Regions from separate parts of the Streptomyces sp. NBC_00016 genome, predicted to be linked through region 2. Evidence: predicted binding sites of a transcription regulator. Region 2 holds the regulator's gene; the other holds the start of a gene.
The links. Region 2 encodes HspR, which represses chaperone genes until heat shock. Its sites were predicted from a motif close to TTGAGNNNNNNNNNCTCAA; they were not measured.
Positions count from the first base shown of each region.

Region 1 (7,292 bases), 1.3 Mb from region 2:
CGGCCAGTGGGCCGTCGAGATGCCAGTCGATGACGGCGCGCTCACGCTCCACGACCGTGACGGCGCCCCAGCGGGGATCGGCGGCGGCATGCGCGAGGGAGAAGCCGACGCCGAGGCCGCCGATCAGCAGACCGGGCGAGAGGCGGCCGTCCAGCGCGTCCAGCGCGGCGTCGACCAGGAGCCGCTCCGAGCGGCCGTCCGAGGTGTCCATCAGGAAGCAGCCGTTGGCGATGATCTGGAGCAACTCCCCGTGCCGGCGCAGGACGACCTCACCGTAGGGGCCCTCGCGACGGTCCAGCACTTCGGGCGCGTCGGGGATGTCGTACGGGATGGGCATCGGCCCATCCTGGCACTTCCCTGACGGTTTGTTGAGGGATTTCCGTGGGCGGCGGATGAGGTTGACGTACAGCCGTTCGGAACGGGCTCGGAGTGGCTTCCGAGCGGCTTCGGGGCGCGTGGGAACCGGCTGGGGAAAGTCTCGGAGCTTGCTGTGAATCGGCTCGGGCGTGGTGTCGGTCACAGACAGCGGACCGGCGCGGCGCGAAAGGTGGGGTGGAACGGAAGGAGCGCCGCACGGTGGAACGCACGGCCGCACCCACGAGCCCGCCGCTGCCCGACGTCCACGGGCTGCTGGACGGCATCCCGGGCCAGCGCCCGCCGCCCCGCGCCGAGCCGCCCGCCGAGCCGCCCGCCGAGGCGGCCCCCCGCCGCCGGTACCGGGTCCCCGTCCCGTTCACCCTCTCGTACGCGGCCGTCCTCGCCGGCACCTCCTTTCTCACCGCGCACGTCGGCCCCTCCCTCGTGCACGCCCTGCACCAGGGCTCCAGCACCGATGTCGCGCATCTGGTGCGGACGCCCGTGCTGGTGCTGGTGGCCAGCGCGCTCTGGGTGGCGGGCGGCTTCGCCTCCCCCTTCACGCTCGGCTTCCTGGCCGTCCTGACGACGCTGGAGCGGCGCATAGGCGGCGTCCGTACGGCCGTCGTCTTCCTGCTCGGGCATGTCCTGGCCACCCTCGCGACCGAGGTGCCGGTGGGCCTGGGGGTGCTCGTGGGCCGGCTGCCCGACAGTTCGCTGCACCGCCTCGACTACGGCATCAGCTTCGGTGTCGCCGCGAGTGTGGGCGCCCTGGCGGGGCTGCTCGGGCCGTGGCTGCGCTGGCCGCTGCTCGCCGCCTTCGGCGGGATGCTGCTCCAGGACCTGATCGCCTTCACCGACCCGATGACGAACTGGGGACACCTGATCGCGCTGGCGATAGGTGTCGGCACCTGGCCGTGGCTCCGGCGCCTGCCGCGGTCCCGGCCGCTTCCCCCGGCGCCGACCGTCACTCCGGCGCCGACGGTCACTCCGGTCGCTGACGGTCGCCCCGGTCGCTGACCGTCACCTCAACCGCCGGTCGGTGCCGGTCTCCGCCGGTCAGTCGTCGTACTGGACCGTGCCGTCCGTGTGCAGGGTCGGGTGGAGCTTCATGGGGCCGTACTCGTCGAGGTCCGACGGGCGGGGCGGCTCGGGCCCGTCGGGCCCCAGGCGGACCATCCGCTCGACACGGCAGATCCGGAACAGGCGGTCCTCCACGCTGGCCTCGTCGGCCCGGCCGGCCGACCGGAACGTCTCCGCGGCCCGCGCGTACAGGGCCTTCTTGTGCTCGTCGAAGCGGTAGAGCATCGCCCAGACGCGGGCCATCCCCTCGTACAGCGAGCGGCGCGCCTCGTGCGGGGTCGCCGCCAGGGACCCGCACGGGGTCCAGTCGGACCCGTCGCGTTCGGCCACCGAGAAGCCGACCGGCAGCCGCACCACGTCCGGGTGCGTCCGGGCCGCCCACTCGGAGTCCGCGCGCACATCGGGAGGGAAGCGGTCACCCGTGTACGTGAAGTCGCGCAGGCCCAGCCGGAGGGCGCCCGCCATCGGGCCCTCGTCCCGGTCGGGGTCCAGGACGTACCCCACGTCCGGCGACGGGGCGGTGCCCGGGTCCTCCCACGACGGGCTCACCGGCTCGAGGTCGGTGGGCCGGGGCGGCTCCAGGCCGTCGTCGCCGGTCCGGGCGAACTCGTCGCCGCGCACCACCCGGTAGCGCACGCCCAGCGCCTCCACCTCGTCGGCCGGGGCCCGCTCCAGCACGGCCACGGCCGCCAGCAGCTCGCGCCGGGCGGCCGGGTCGTCGGTGCCGTCCTTCGCCTTGAACCACAGGTGCGAGTTGAGCCCGTCCCGGGCCTGCTGGGGCATGCCGTCCACCACCGGCTTCAGCAGCCGCCAGCCCGGCTCGGCGGCCGTCCGGTCCCGTGCGGCGACACCGAAGACGGGTCCGCGCAGCGCGATCTGCGGATACCGGCGCGAGGCCTCGACGGCGTCGGCCTCCGTCACCCAGGCGACGGGGTCGTCACGGCGGACCAGTTCGGCGTGGAGGGCGTCGAGACGTCGCTTCCAGTCATCGGTCATACGCGCATTGTGGTCGGGCCGGCGGGTGACTTCGGGGTGAATGCCGGAAGTGGGCGGGGTACGGAGAGGGGGCGCGAGGGGCGTGCCCCGTCGTGCGGCGGCGAAGGGTGCGCCCTCCCGGCCGCCGGACGTCACCCCCGTGCGTCTCCCGTGAACTTCGCGCTGGTCAGCGATGACTCGACGCGCCAGCCCAGTGACTCGTACAGTGCCCGCCCCTGTGGTGTGGCTCCCAGCACCCCGGTCCGGGCGCCCTGTGCGAGCGCCGCGTGCTGCAGGGTCCGCATGACGAGGGCGCCGAGCCCGCGGCGGCGGTGGCCGGGGGAGGTCTCGATCTGGTCGACGACCGCCGTGCCGCCGGTCGGGGCGATCTGCCCGCGCGCGGCCAGGGAGCCGTCCGGGGCGGCGATCATGGTGCGGGTCACGCCGCCGCGCGACCAGGTGCGGGTCCGGTAGCCGTCGGGGGCGGAACCCGGCGCGACGTCGGGGAGCGTGGCGGTCATCAGGAAGCCGGGCTCGGGGTCGATCCACCAGCCGGGCCCCAGCCAGGGCCCGACCACGGCGGGGTCGGCGAACACCTTCAGCCACACGCCGGCCCCGGTCACCGCGCCCGCCACCTTCCGGACGGCCGGCTCCGACACCGCGCTGTCCGTCGCGCCGAACACGTGCCGACTGGCGTGCTGGATCCCCGCTCCCACGTCGACGGTCCAGCCCCACGGCTCGGCCACGGGCGGAGCCGCCCCGCGCGACACGACCCACCCGTCCACCCATGCCTGGACGAAACGATCCACAGGAATCCCCCCCCCAGAGCGGCTCGGTAAGAGCCTTAATGCTTGTTGAACCATTACGTCCGACCGTAAGGGCGAAGCCGCCCACCGGAACAGTCGTGATCGCCCACAGCGAACGGGCCGCCTCCCGGGGAACATTCGGAGACTCACGTGCATTGAGTCGGCATAGCTCAACTTGACTGCCTAAGGGGAGATCATGGCATCGACGTCCGCTCCGCTCACCCTGCCCGTGCTGCCTCTCGACGACGAGGTCGTGCTCCCCGGCATGGTGGTTCCGCTGGACCTCAACGACACCGACGTTCGCGCCGCGGTGGAGGCCGCCCAGGCCGCCGCCCGTTCAACACCGGGCAAGCCTCAGGTACTCCTGGTGCCGCGCCTCGACGGGACCTACGCGAGCACCGGTGTGCTCGGCACCGTCGAACAGGTCGGCCGGCTGGCCGACGGCGACCCGGGCGCGCTGATCCGCGGCCGCGGCCGCGTGCAGATCGGCGCCGGCACCACCGGGCCCGGCGCGGCGCTGTGGGTCGAGGGGACGAGGGTCGACCGGACCGTCCCCGAGCCGCTGCCCGGTCACGTCGCCGAACTCGTCAAGGAGTACAAGGCGCTCGCCACCGCCTGGCTGCGCAAGCGCGCCGCCTGGCAGGTCGTCGACCGCGTCCAGGCCATCGACGACGTCTCCGCGCTCGCCGACAACTCCGGTTACTCGCCGTTCCTGACCACCGAACAGAAGGTGGAGCTCCTGGAGACCGCCGACCCGGTGGCCCGTCTGAAGCTCGCCACCCAGCAGCTGCGCGACCACCTCGCCGAGCAGGACGTCGCCGAGACCATCGCCAAGGACGTCCAGGAGGGCGTCGACAAGCAGCAGCGCGAGTTCCTGCTGCGGCGCCAGCTCGAGGCCGTGCGCAAGGAGCTGCGCGAGCTCAACGGCGAGCAGGAGGGCGAGGAGTCCGACGACTACCGCGCCCGCGTCGAGGCCGCCGACCTGCCCGAGAAGGTCCGCGAGGCGGCCCTCAAGGAGGTCGACAAGCTGGAGCGGTCCAGCGACCAGTCGCCGGAGGGCTCCTGGATCCGCACCTGGCTGGACACCGTCCTCGAACTGCCGTGGAACGAGCGCACCGAGGACCGGTACGACATCCAGGGCGCTCGCGCCGTCCTCGACGCCGAGCACGCCGGCCTGGACGACGTGAAGGAGCGGATCACCGAGTACCTCGCGGTGCGCAAGCGGCGCGGCGAGCGCGGCCTGGGTGTCGTGGGCGGGCGGCGCGGCGGTGCCGTGCTCGCGCTCGTCGGCCCGCCCGGCGTCGGCAAGACCAGCCTCGGCGAGTCCGTCGCCCACGCCATGGGCCGAAAGTTCGTCCGCGTCGCCCTCGGCGGCGTCCGCGACGAGGCCGAGATCCGCGGCCACCGCCGTACGTACGTCGGCGCGCTGCCCGGCCGGATCGTGCGGGCGATCAAGGAGGCCGGGTCGCTGAACCCGGTGGTGCTCCTCGACGAGATCGACAAGGTGGGATCCGACTTCCGGGGCGACCCGGCGGCCGCCCTGCTGGAGGTCCTGGACCCGGCGCAGAACCACACGTTCCGCGACCACTACCTGGAGGTCGAGCTCGACCTGTCGGACGTGGTCTTCCTCGCCACCGCCAACGTGCTCGAAGCCATCCCGGAGGCCCTGCTCGACCGTATGGAGCTGGTCCGCCTCGACGGCTACACCGAGGACGAGAAGGTCGTCATCGCCCGCGACCACCTGCTCCCGCGCCAGCTGGAGCGGGCGGGCCTGGACAAGGACGAGGTGGCCCTCGACGAGAGCGCGCTGCGCAAGCTCGCCGGCGAGTACACCCGCGAGGCGGGGGTGCGCACCCTGGAGCGGTCCATCGCGCGGCTGCTGCGCAAGGTCGCGGCCCAGCACGAACTGGGCGAGCGGAAGCTGCCGTTCACCATCGGGGACGAGGATCTGCGCGGGCTGATCGGCCGGCCGCACCACGTGCCCGAGTCCGCCCAGGACCCGGCCGAGCGCCGGACCGCGGTGCCCGGTGTCGCGACCGGTCTCGCGGTCACCGGCGCCGGCGGAGACGTCCTCTTCGTCGAGGCGTCGCTGGCCGACCCGGAGACCGGCGCGGCGGGCCTGACCCTGACCGGTCAGCTCGGCGACGTGATGAAGGAGTCGGCACAGATCGCGCTCAGCTTCCTGCGCAGCCACGGCGCCGAACTGGAGCTGCCGGTGGGCGACCTGAAGGACCGGGGCGTGCACATCCACTTCCCGGCGGGCGCGGTCCCGAAGGACGGCCCCAGCGCGGGCGTCACGATGACGACGGCCCTCGCCTCCCTGCTGTCCGGCCGGCTCGTCCGCACGGACGTGGCCATGACCGGCGAGGTCTCCCTGACCGGCCGGGTCCTGCCGATCGGCGGCGTGAAGCAGAAGCTGCTCGCCGCGCACCGGGCGGGCGTCACCACCGTCGTCATCCCCAAGCGCAACGAGCCCGACCTGGACGACGTCCCGGCGGAGGTGCTGGACAAGCTCGACGTCCACGCCGTCACGGACGTCCGCCAGGTCCTGGAACTGGCGCTCGCGCCCGCCACGAACGGCGCGGCGCCGGAGGTTCCGGTCGCGGCGTGACGGACGCGACCGGAGAGGGGAAGGCCCGGGTCCCGTGAGGGAGGCCCGGGCCTTCCCGGTTCCGCCGCGGACCCGCATCGGGGTCCTGGGAAGCGCCGCCGGTCCCTGCCTGCGAAATACTTAAGAGCTGCGCCGATGGCGGCGACCGGCGAGATCAGGGGTGCTGACGTGCACGAGGACACAAACGGCGACGGACGCGACAGCGGGTCCGACACGTCGTCGCGCGGTGTGGAGCAGGGCGACCGGGAGTTCCTGTCCCTGGAGCGGGAACTCACGGTGCTGCTGCGCCGCGCCCGCGCCAACCAGGGGGAGATGGCCCGTGAGGTCCACCCGGACCTGGAGTCCGCCGCCTACGGGCTCCTCGTCCGGCTGGAGGAGTGCGGCCGCCAGCGCGCCACGGAACTCGCCGGCTACATCGGCGTCGGCAAGGCCACCATGTCCCGCCAGCTGCGCGCCCTGGAGCAACTCGGGCTGGTCGCCCGCGAGCCGGACCCGGCGGACGGCCGCGCCTGGCTCGTCGACCTCACCGAGGAGGGCCGCACCCGGGTGAGGCGGGTCCGCGAGGCCCGCCGCGAGCGGTACGTCACGCACTTCTCCGACTGGGACCGCCAAGAGGTCGCGGAGCTGGCCCGGCTGCTCCACCAGCTGAACATCGGGATGGAGAAGTAGCCGACGCGGACACGACCCCGAGGGACGCGACGGCGCCGTTCACAGCTCCACGCACACCACCGTCGCGTCGTCGTGCGTCTTCGCCCGGCCCAGCAGGGCCCGCCCGGCGTCGTCGTCCGCCCGCTCCAGCGCCCGGACCCGCTCCACCAGCGCCTGCGCGCCCTCCTCACGAACGAGGGTGAACAGGTCCGTCCAGTCGCCCTCCCGGAAGAGCTCCGTCCAGCGGGTGGCCCCGTCCGACAGCGCGGCCAGCGAGCTGACCTCCGCGCGCGGCACGCTCGCGGTGACCGCGCGGGCGGCCACCGCGGGGTCCGCCGCGGCCGTGAAGAACCCGCCCTCCTTGTTGCGGAGCGTGCCGTCGACGACCTCGGCGCTCCGCAGCTGGGCGCGCGGCAGGCGGGCCAGCCGGTCGTCGCGGACGGGGGTGACCGTGCCGTCCGGGGCGGTCAGCAGCAGCGTCGCGTCGCACAGGACCAGGTACTCGACGGATCGCGGCGACCAACGCGCGAGGACCACGGTGGCCTGTGGGGTGCGTGGGTGAGAAAGGTCACAGGTTTCCGCATGGGCCCCGGCGGTACGTGCGATGCCGAGGGCGAGCGCCTCGGCCAGGGGAACATCCGGGAGTGAAACGGTCAGTTCGGTCAGGGCGCCGCCGAGTCGCGCCGTGAACCAGGGGACCGAATGCAGACAGCCGGCGCCGCCCGGGGGCGGTGTCACCCCGTCCAGCAGGACAAGCGAACCGCCCTGTCCGGAGGCGGGGAGTCCGACGCTCGCGAAGTCCTCGTTGGGACGGG
Region 1 covers NZ_CP108304.1:3,513,822-3,521,113, reverse strand. Annotated here, with positions in the region: gene OG933_RS15410 (spermidine synthase) at 1-337, opposite strand, end outside; gene OG933_RS15405 (rhomboid-like protein) at 553-1,374, shown strand; gene OG933_RS15400 (DUF5954 family protein) at 1,414-2,433, opposite strand; gene OG933_RS15395 (GNAT family N-acetyltransferase) at 2,565-3,221, opposite strand; gene lon (endopeptidase La) at 3,415-5,829, shown strand; gene OG933_RS15385 (MarR family transcriptional regulator) at 5,998-6,498, shown strand; gene OG933_RS15380 (hypothetical protein) at 6,538-7,292, opposite strand, start outside.
Region 1: a site for HspR is predicted at 3,374-3,392, ahead of lon (endopeptidase La). Genes of this name have one in related genera too.

Region 2 (7,292 bases):
TGGAACCGCTGCTGCGCGAGCTGGCCTCCTCGCTCGCCAACATCGAGAAGGTGGCGACCATGCTGGCCGCGACCGAGGCCTCGGTCGACGACGAGATCCACCTGGAGCCGATCCGCACCGCGCTGCAGGGCATCCGCGCGTGCCTGCCGCGTCCGGCCCCGACCGGCAGGACGTCCACCGGCACGGGCCGGACCGCCGCCCTCGCACCCGCCGGCGCCCCCAGCATCCGGGCGGCCGTGGAGACGGCCGTGTCGACCTTCCCCGGCCCCTTCTCGGCCCGTGACGTCCTGCGCGCCCTCCCGCCCGGCGTCTACGGCGACCCCTCGAAGACGATCAGCAACGTACTGTCCGCCCTCGTCAAGTCGGGCCGTCTTCAGCGCCTCGCCCGAGGCACGTACGCTCGCACCGTCGACGTCACCATGGACGTCGCCGTGGACGTCCCCGAGCAGGACGAGGCGAAGAGCGCCTGAGCCGGAACCGAGCCGGAAGGAACCCCGACCCCCGATGACCGAACCGACGCCGACACCCCCCGCCACGGCGGACGCCCAGGTGCACGTCTTCTCCCCCAACGCCGGCCTGATCGACGGCGTCCCGGTCACCGCCCCGCCCTACGGCGACATCCAGGACGTGGTCCTGGCGATCCTCCAGCAACGCGCCCAGCAACTCGGTGCCCCCACCCCGGCCACCATCACCGACAACCGCTACGGCGGCGCGATCCGCCTCCTGATCCACCCGGACGGCACGACGGAACAGCTGGGCTGAGCCGTCCGCGCCGCCGAGCCCGCCCTCAGGCCCGGGGTCCGGTCCCCCCGGGCGGAGGGCTGACCGCGTCGATGTCGGCGAGGATCTTCCGTGTGAGGTCGATGTCCATCTCGAGGATGTCGCGGTCGAACTTCGCCGGCTCCCGCTCGTAGCGGGCCCTGCCCACCTCGGAGGTGAAGGCGGAGGCGGGAACCGCGTCCTGCCCCGGGGGGATGAACTTCACCACTTCCTCGGAGGCGGCCAGCGCGTACGCCATGGCTCCCCGGTACTTGTGGTGCTCGGATTCGGGTGAGTTGAGCATGTCCAGTCCCGCGCGGCGCGAGATGTCGTGCGCGACCTCGACGAACTCACCGGGGTCGATGATCTCGGAGGGCCCGGGGCCGCCGAAGGCCGGCGGAGGCGGAGGGATCTCGTCGGCCATCAGGAAGGCGAAGTTCCGGTTGCGGCCGCACTGGGTGCACGGCCCCTCGTACACGGCGAGGATGCCGTCACCGCGCTGCTCCAGGCGGTGCCGGCGGACGAAGTCGGAGCTCCCGCACTCGCATGGGTGCAGGTCCATGTACAGGTGCGCTTCGAGTGAGGAACGGGCTCTCAACATGGGATGATCCTAAAGTCTGTTGTGCGGTGTGCATATGTACAGAGCCTGGGGGAGGGCATCACGTGGACACATCGGCCGATCCGCAGATCGTCATGGGCACGCTCCGGCCGGGCGGACCCGCGCAGCAGCAAGATCTCGTGTGGGCCGCGAGGCGGGACATGGGTGCGGTGGCGGCCGTCGTCCTGGGGGACCGGCTGACCTCCCTCACTCCGGCTCAGACCGAGGACGGCCGTCAGTATTTCGTGTTGCAGGACAGCCGAGGGGAGTCCGCCCAGATCTGGGTGGACGCCATTCCGCTGACGACGGGAGCGATCGCCGACACGGCGACGAACACCGCCTCGCAGAACTACGTCATCCGTGTGTCCGACCGCCTTCCGACCGCGATGCTGGGACGAGTCCTCGCACACGAACTCGGTGAGCTCGCCGCCGTGCGCGAACGCGCCGCCGATGGTCTTGCCCCCGTACGGGACAATCTCCTGCGCGAAGGGGCCGAACTCCCCGCGTACCAGGAGCTGTCCACAGCGGACCGAGGCCGCATAGGTGAGCTCAACTGGCTCGCCGCGCGGAGCGCGGCACCCGATCTTTCCCCACAGCAGCAGCTGGAAGCGCGTGCGCAGTTCTCGGCGCTGCTCGATCCCTACGGCATCCGGCCGACCGCCGCCATGAGCGACGAGGAAGCGTTCCGCCCCCAGGAGAGGGCGGCACGTGTGCGCCACCGGGTGTCGGCCGATTTCCTCTCCGCCGGCTCCCGGCGCCTGCTCACCACCCTCGCCCACCCCATGGAGAACCTCTCCCCCGCCGACGCCACCGCGCTCCAGGCGTCCCGGGACGCAGCGCTGCGGGCCGAGCGGCAGGTCGAGGCGTTCATCGGGCGGCGTGACGTCACCATGCCCATGCCCGGCTACGACCAGAACGGGTTGCCGCTTCCCCGCGACGAGCTGGAGCCGGCCGCCGAGCGGTGGGCCGAGTACCGCGCCCAGGTCAGCGAGCGCACCGTCCAGACGCTGGAGGGACAGCTCGCCGAAGGGCAACTCCCGCTGCGCAAAGTCGTGATCGGCGGCGGGGCGAGTCTCACCGGGCGGGATCCGGAGGCGCTGCTGGTGGACGGGGCGGGCCGCTGGCACCTGGACCCCGGTGCCGGGATCGTGCAGTCGGCGGACCAGGACCGCGACCTCGCTCAGTGGATGGGCGTCGACCCGTACTCGGCGGTCGAGGACCCCCGGCACCGCATCTCCATCCACGCCGTCCGCGTCTGGGAGGACCAACTCGCCACGCAGGGCGACGTGGTGAACGGCCACGCCCGGCTGCGCCTGGGGCAGAACGGCGAACTCCTCGCCGAGGTGCGCACGTTGGGCGAGGACGGCACGGAGAGCGCGACCCCCCTCTGGGTGGCCTGCGACGGCACCCCCAGCATCGCCACCGGCCTCACACCGGAACTCGTACCGGGAATGCCACGCGGAGAACTCGCCGTGGAGAGCCGCGGCGAAGCCGTCCGGCTGATCAGCGATCGGCTGCGAGAGCTGGAGGGGCAGGGGTTCGCCGGTGCGGGCGAGATGCGCGCCTGGCTGACCCGGGCCGAGCGGAGCGGCACGGACGCCGGTACCGTGCTCGGCGCCCTGAACTCCTATGCGGAACTGAAGGACGCCCTCTCGGCCGGCCTGGGCGCCGCGGACGAGACCCGCATGGGCAACTGCTTCACCGCTCTCGACTCGACGCAGAAGTGGGAGGCGGCGCGCACGGCCGCGCAGGGGCGGGCGCTGCTGGGCGACGAGGTCGCCGAGAGCCGTTTCGACCCGCACGCCGCCCAGGAGTGGATCGTCGTGGGATCCGGCGGAACGGCCGTCGCCAACGCGGAGATCATCCTGATCCAGAATCCCGACGCCCACGTCACGATCATCGGCTCGAGGCCGCCGCCGGCACTGCAGCACCAGGTCCAGTTCCCGGCGATGGAGGCGAAGTTCGGCCACGGCGAGGGCGGCGAGAAGCGTCTGAGCTTCGTCGAGGCACGTGTCGGGGCCATCGAGACGTACCAGGACGAGAAGGGCGAGACCCGCTTCCAGGTCCCCTACGTCGAAAAGGGAACCAAGGAACAGAAAGTGGCCCGCAGCGACGGCTACGTCACCAGCCTCGGCCGCACCAACCCCCTTCCGCCCGCCCTCCAGGTCCTCGCCGACGAGGTGCGCGACCGCGGTGGGGAGATCTCCGGGGACCTGCTGTTCGACAAGGACGACCAGTACATCGGCTACGGGCTCACCTTCACCGTGGACGGCAGGGAGCACCGCGTCGACGTGGACGGCGCGGCCTCCTGGCAGCTGCCGCGCGAGATATTCACCCCGGAGACGGGAATCCAGGGCCGGTTGAACGGGATGGGCGTCCGCGGTCTGCCCTCCGAGACCGGCAACGCGGCTCCCGGCTTCTCGCCCATCGCCCGCCAGAGCGCCCTGCGCGCACGCGCCGTCGCGGCGGCAGCGGCGGGCGACCCCGAAGCCGTACGACGGCTGTCGACGATCCCGGACCGCTGGCGGCGCCCTGACCTGAGCCAGGACCAGAACCAGGACACGGGCAAGGAGACAGACAAGGGCACGGACAAGGGCACGGGCACGGGCACGGAGGCGAAGCCACCGGCTGCGGGCACGGGCAGCGCCACCCCGCACCAGGAGAAGGCCAAGCCCGCACCGGAACACGAACAGGGACACGAACAGGGACAGGGACGGGAACGGCAACGGGAACAGGACCAGGTACGAGAACCGGACCCGGAGCCCGTCCCCACCCCCGAATCGGCCACAGCCCCGGGCCCGACCCCGACGCCAGCCCCGAGTCCGGCACCGGGACCTGCCTCTGCATCGACCCCGACCCCGGGCACGGCCCCGACGACACCCCCGGCGCCCGCACCGGCCCCCTCCCCCGCTCCGGACATCCCCGGCTCCCACCTGTGGCAGATGGGCGTGCCCCGGGGCGGCGGCAACCGGCCCCCCGCTCCCGTCCGGAAGCCGGAGCAGCAGCCGCCGGGTCACGAGCGGCCGGAGCCGGGCGTCGACATGGGCGAGTGACGGCCGTGGAGTACGAGGAAGGGGCCCGGAGACGAATCTCCGGGCCCCTTCCTTCGTATACGTACCGCCGGGTGTCAGTCCGTCGGCTGCTGTCGCTTGGGCCGCCAGACCACCAACGCGCTGGTCTGCTGCACCTCCTGGTACGGCACCAGGTCCCGCCGGTAGGAGGCGTGCACCGCCGCCTCCCGCTGCTGCATCGCCGCGGCCGCGCCGTCCAGCGCGGCTTCCAGCTCCGCGGCCCTGGCCTGGAGCGCGGCCACCTGGTTCTCCAGCTCGATGATCCGCTTGATGCCGGCCAGGTTGATGCCCTCGTCCTGGGACAGGGCCTGCACCGTGCGCAGCAGTTCGATGTCGCGGGCCGAGTAGCGGCGCCCGCGGCCGGCGGTGCGGTCGGGGGAGACGAGACCCAGGCGGTCGTACTGGCGCAGGGTCTGCGGATGCAGGCCGGAGAGCTGGGCCGCCACCGAAATGACGTAGACCGGAGTCTCCTGGGTCAGTTCATACGGGTTACGCCGACGGCCGTCCATCACTCTCATGCTCCCTTCGCGGCCTCGAACAGCTCCGCCCGCGGATCCTCGCCCGCGGTCGCCTCGCGATACGCCTCCAGCGCCTCACGAGCCTTCCCCGACAAGTCCTTCGGAACACTCACCTCTACGGTGACCAACAGGTCGCCGCGGGTGCCGTCCTTGCGGACCGCGCCCTTGCCCCGCGCCCGCATGGTGCGGCCGTTGGGCGTGCCGGGCGGAAGCTTCAAGGTCAGGGACGGCCCGCCGAGCGTCGGCACCTTGATCTCGCCGCCGAGTGCCGCCTCGGTGAACGTGACCGGCACGGTCACCGTCAGGTTGTCCTCCTTGCGGCCGAACACCGGGTGGGCGCCGACATGGACGACGACGTACAGGTCGCCCGCCGGGCCGCCACGCTCGCCCGGGGCGCCCTTGCCGCGCAGCCGGATGCGCTGACCGTCCGTCACCCCGGCGGGGATGCGGACCTGCATGGTCCTCGACGACTTCGCGCGGCCGCTGCCCTTGCAGTCCAGGCAGGGATGCTCGGCGATCAGGCCGCGCCCCTTGCAGTCCGGGCAGGGGTCGGTCAGGGAGAAGCCGCCTCCCGAGCCCCGCGCCACCTGGCCCGTGCCCACACAGGTCGGGCACACGCGCGGAGTGCCGTTCTTGTCGCCCGTCCCCGAACACGCCTTGCAGGGGGCCTGCGAGGACATGCGCAGCGGGACCGTCGCGCCCTCGATCGCCTCCGTGAAGGTCAGGGTGACCTCGGTGTCGATGTCCTGGCCGCGCCGGGGCTGGGTACGGGTCGTGCCGCCGGGGCCGCCGCGGTTGAACAGGCCGCCGAACACGTCCCCGATGCCGCCGCCGAAGCCGCCCTGGGCACCGCCGCCCTGGGCACCGCCTCCGAAGAGGTCGCCCAGGTCGAAGTTGAAGTTGCCGCCCGCGCCCGGACCGGGGCGGAAGCCGCCGTTGCCGAAGAGGGCGCGGGCCTCGTCGTACTCCTTGCGCTTCTTGGGGTCACCGAGGATGTCGTTCGCCTCGGAGATCTCCTTGAAGCGCTCCTCCGCCTTGACGTTGCCCTTGTTGGCGTCCGGGTGGAACTCACGGGCGAGCTTCCGGTACGCCTTCTTGATCTCGGCCTCGGTGGCGTCCTTGGGGACGCCGAGGACCTTGTAGAAGTCCTTCTCGACGAAGTCTTTGGTGCTCATCCTCGACGTCCCTCCTCCCCATCACTCATCCGATCGAGCTCAGCCCTCGTCCGGGCCACCGCTCTCCTTGTCGTCGGCCGCCTCGGCCTCGTCGGCCTTCGCCGCCTGTGCACCGGGCTGCGGTTCGGCGACGGCCACCCGCGCGGGGCGGATGGTGCGCTCGCCGATCCGATACCCGGGCTGAAGGATCGCCACGCACGTCGTCTCGGTGACGTCGGGCGCGTAGCTGTGCATCAGGGCCTCGTGGATCGTCGGGTCGAAGGGCTCGCCCTCCTTGCCGAACTGCTGGAGGCCCATCTTGGCCGCGACGGTCTCCAGCGATTCGCCCACCGACTTGAAGCCGCCGACGAACTCGCCGTGCTCGCGCGCACGGCCGATGTCGTCGAGGACGGGCAGGAGCTCGGTCAGGAGGTTCGCGATGGCGATCTCCTTGACCGCGATCCGGTCGCGCTCGACCCGGCGGCGGTAGTTCTGGTACTCGGCCTGGAGGCGCTGGAGGTCCGCGGTGCGCTCGCCCAGAGCGGTGCGCACCTGGTCCAGCTGGGCCACCAGACCGGCTGTCTGGTTCGTGTCCCCGGCCGGGGCCGCCCCCGCCGCCGAAGCGGAGGAGGAAGCGGCCTTCGGCTCGGCGTCTTCAGGGGTGGCGCCGGAGGGGACGTCGGGCTTCTCCTCGAAGCCCGGGGTCTCCTCCGTCACGCGGCACCGTCCTTGCGCTCGTCGTCCACGATCTCGGCGTCCACGACGTCGTCGTCCGCCTTCGGGGCGTCGGCCTTGGGAGCGTCGGCGCCCTGACCGGCCTGGGCGTCGGCGTACATGGCCTGGCCGACCTTCTGCGAGACCGCGGCGACCTTCTCGGTGGCCGTGCGGATCTCGGCGGTGTCCTCGCCCTTGAGCGCGGCCTTCAGCTCCTCGACGGCGGCCTCGACCTCGGTCTTGACCTCGGCCGGGACCTTGTCCTCGTTGTCCTTGAGGAACTTCTCCGTCTGGTAGACGAGCTGCTCGCCCTGGTTGCGGGACTCGGCGGCCTCGCGACGGCGGTGGTCCTCGTCCGCGTACTGCTCGGCCTCCTGGCGCATGCGGTCGACCTCGTCCTTCGGCAGCGAGGAGCCGCCGGTGACGGTCATCTTCTGCTCCTTGCCGGTGCCGAGGTCCTTGGCCGTGACGTGCATGA
Region 2 covers NZ_CP108304.1:4,777,688-4,784,979, forward strand. Annotated here, with positions in the region: gene OG933_RS21100 (WhiB family transcriptional regulator) at 1-470, shown strand, start outside; gene OG933_RS21105 (hypothetical protein) at 505-762, shown strand; gene OG933_RS21110 (hypothetical protein) at 788-1,360, opposite strand; gene OG933_RS21115 (hypothetical protein) at 1,423-4,410, shown strand; gene OG933_RS21120 (heat shock protein transcriptional repressor HspR) at 4,485-4,937, opposite strand; gene dnaJ (molecular chaperone DnaJ) at 4,943-6,121, opposite strand; gene grpE (nucleotide exchange factor GrpE) at 6,161-6,817, opposite strand; gene dnaK (molecular chaperone DnaK) at 6,814-7,292, opposite strand, start outside.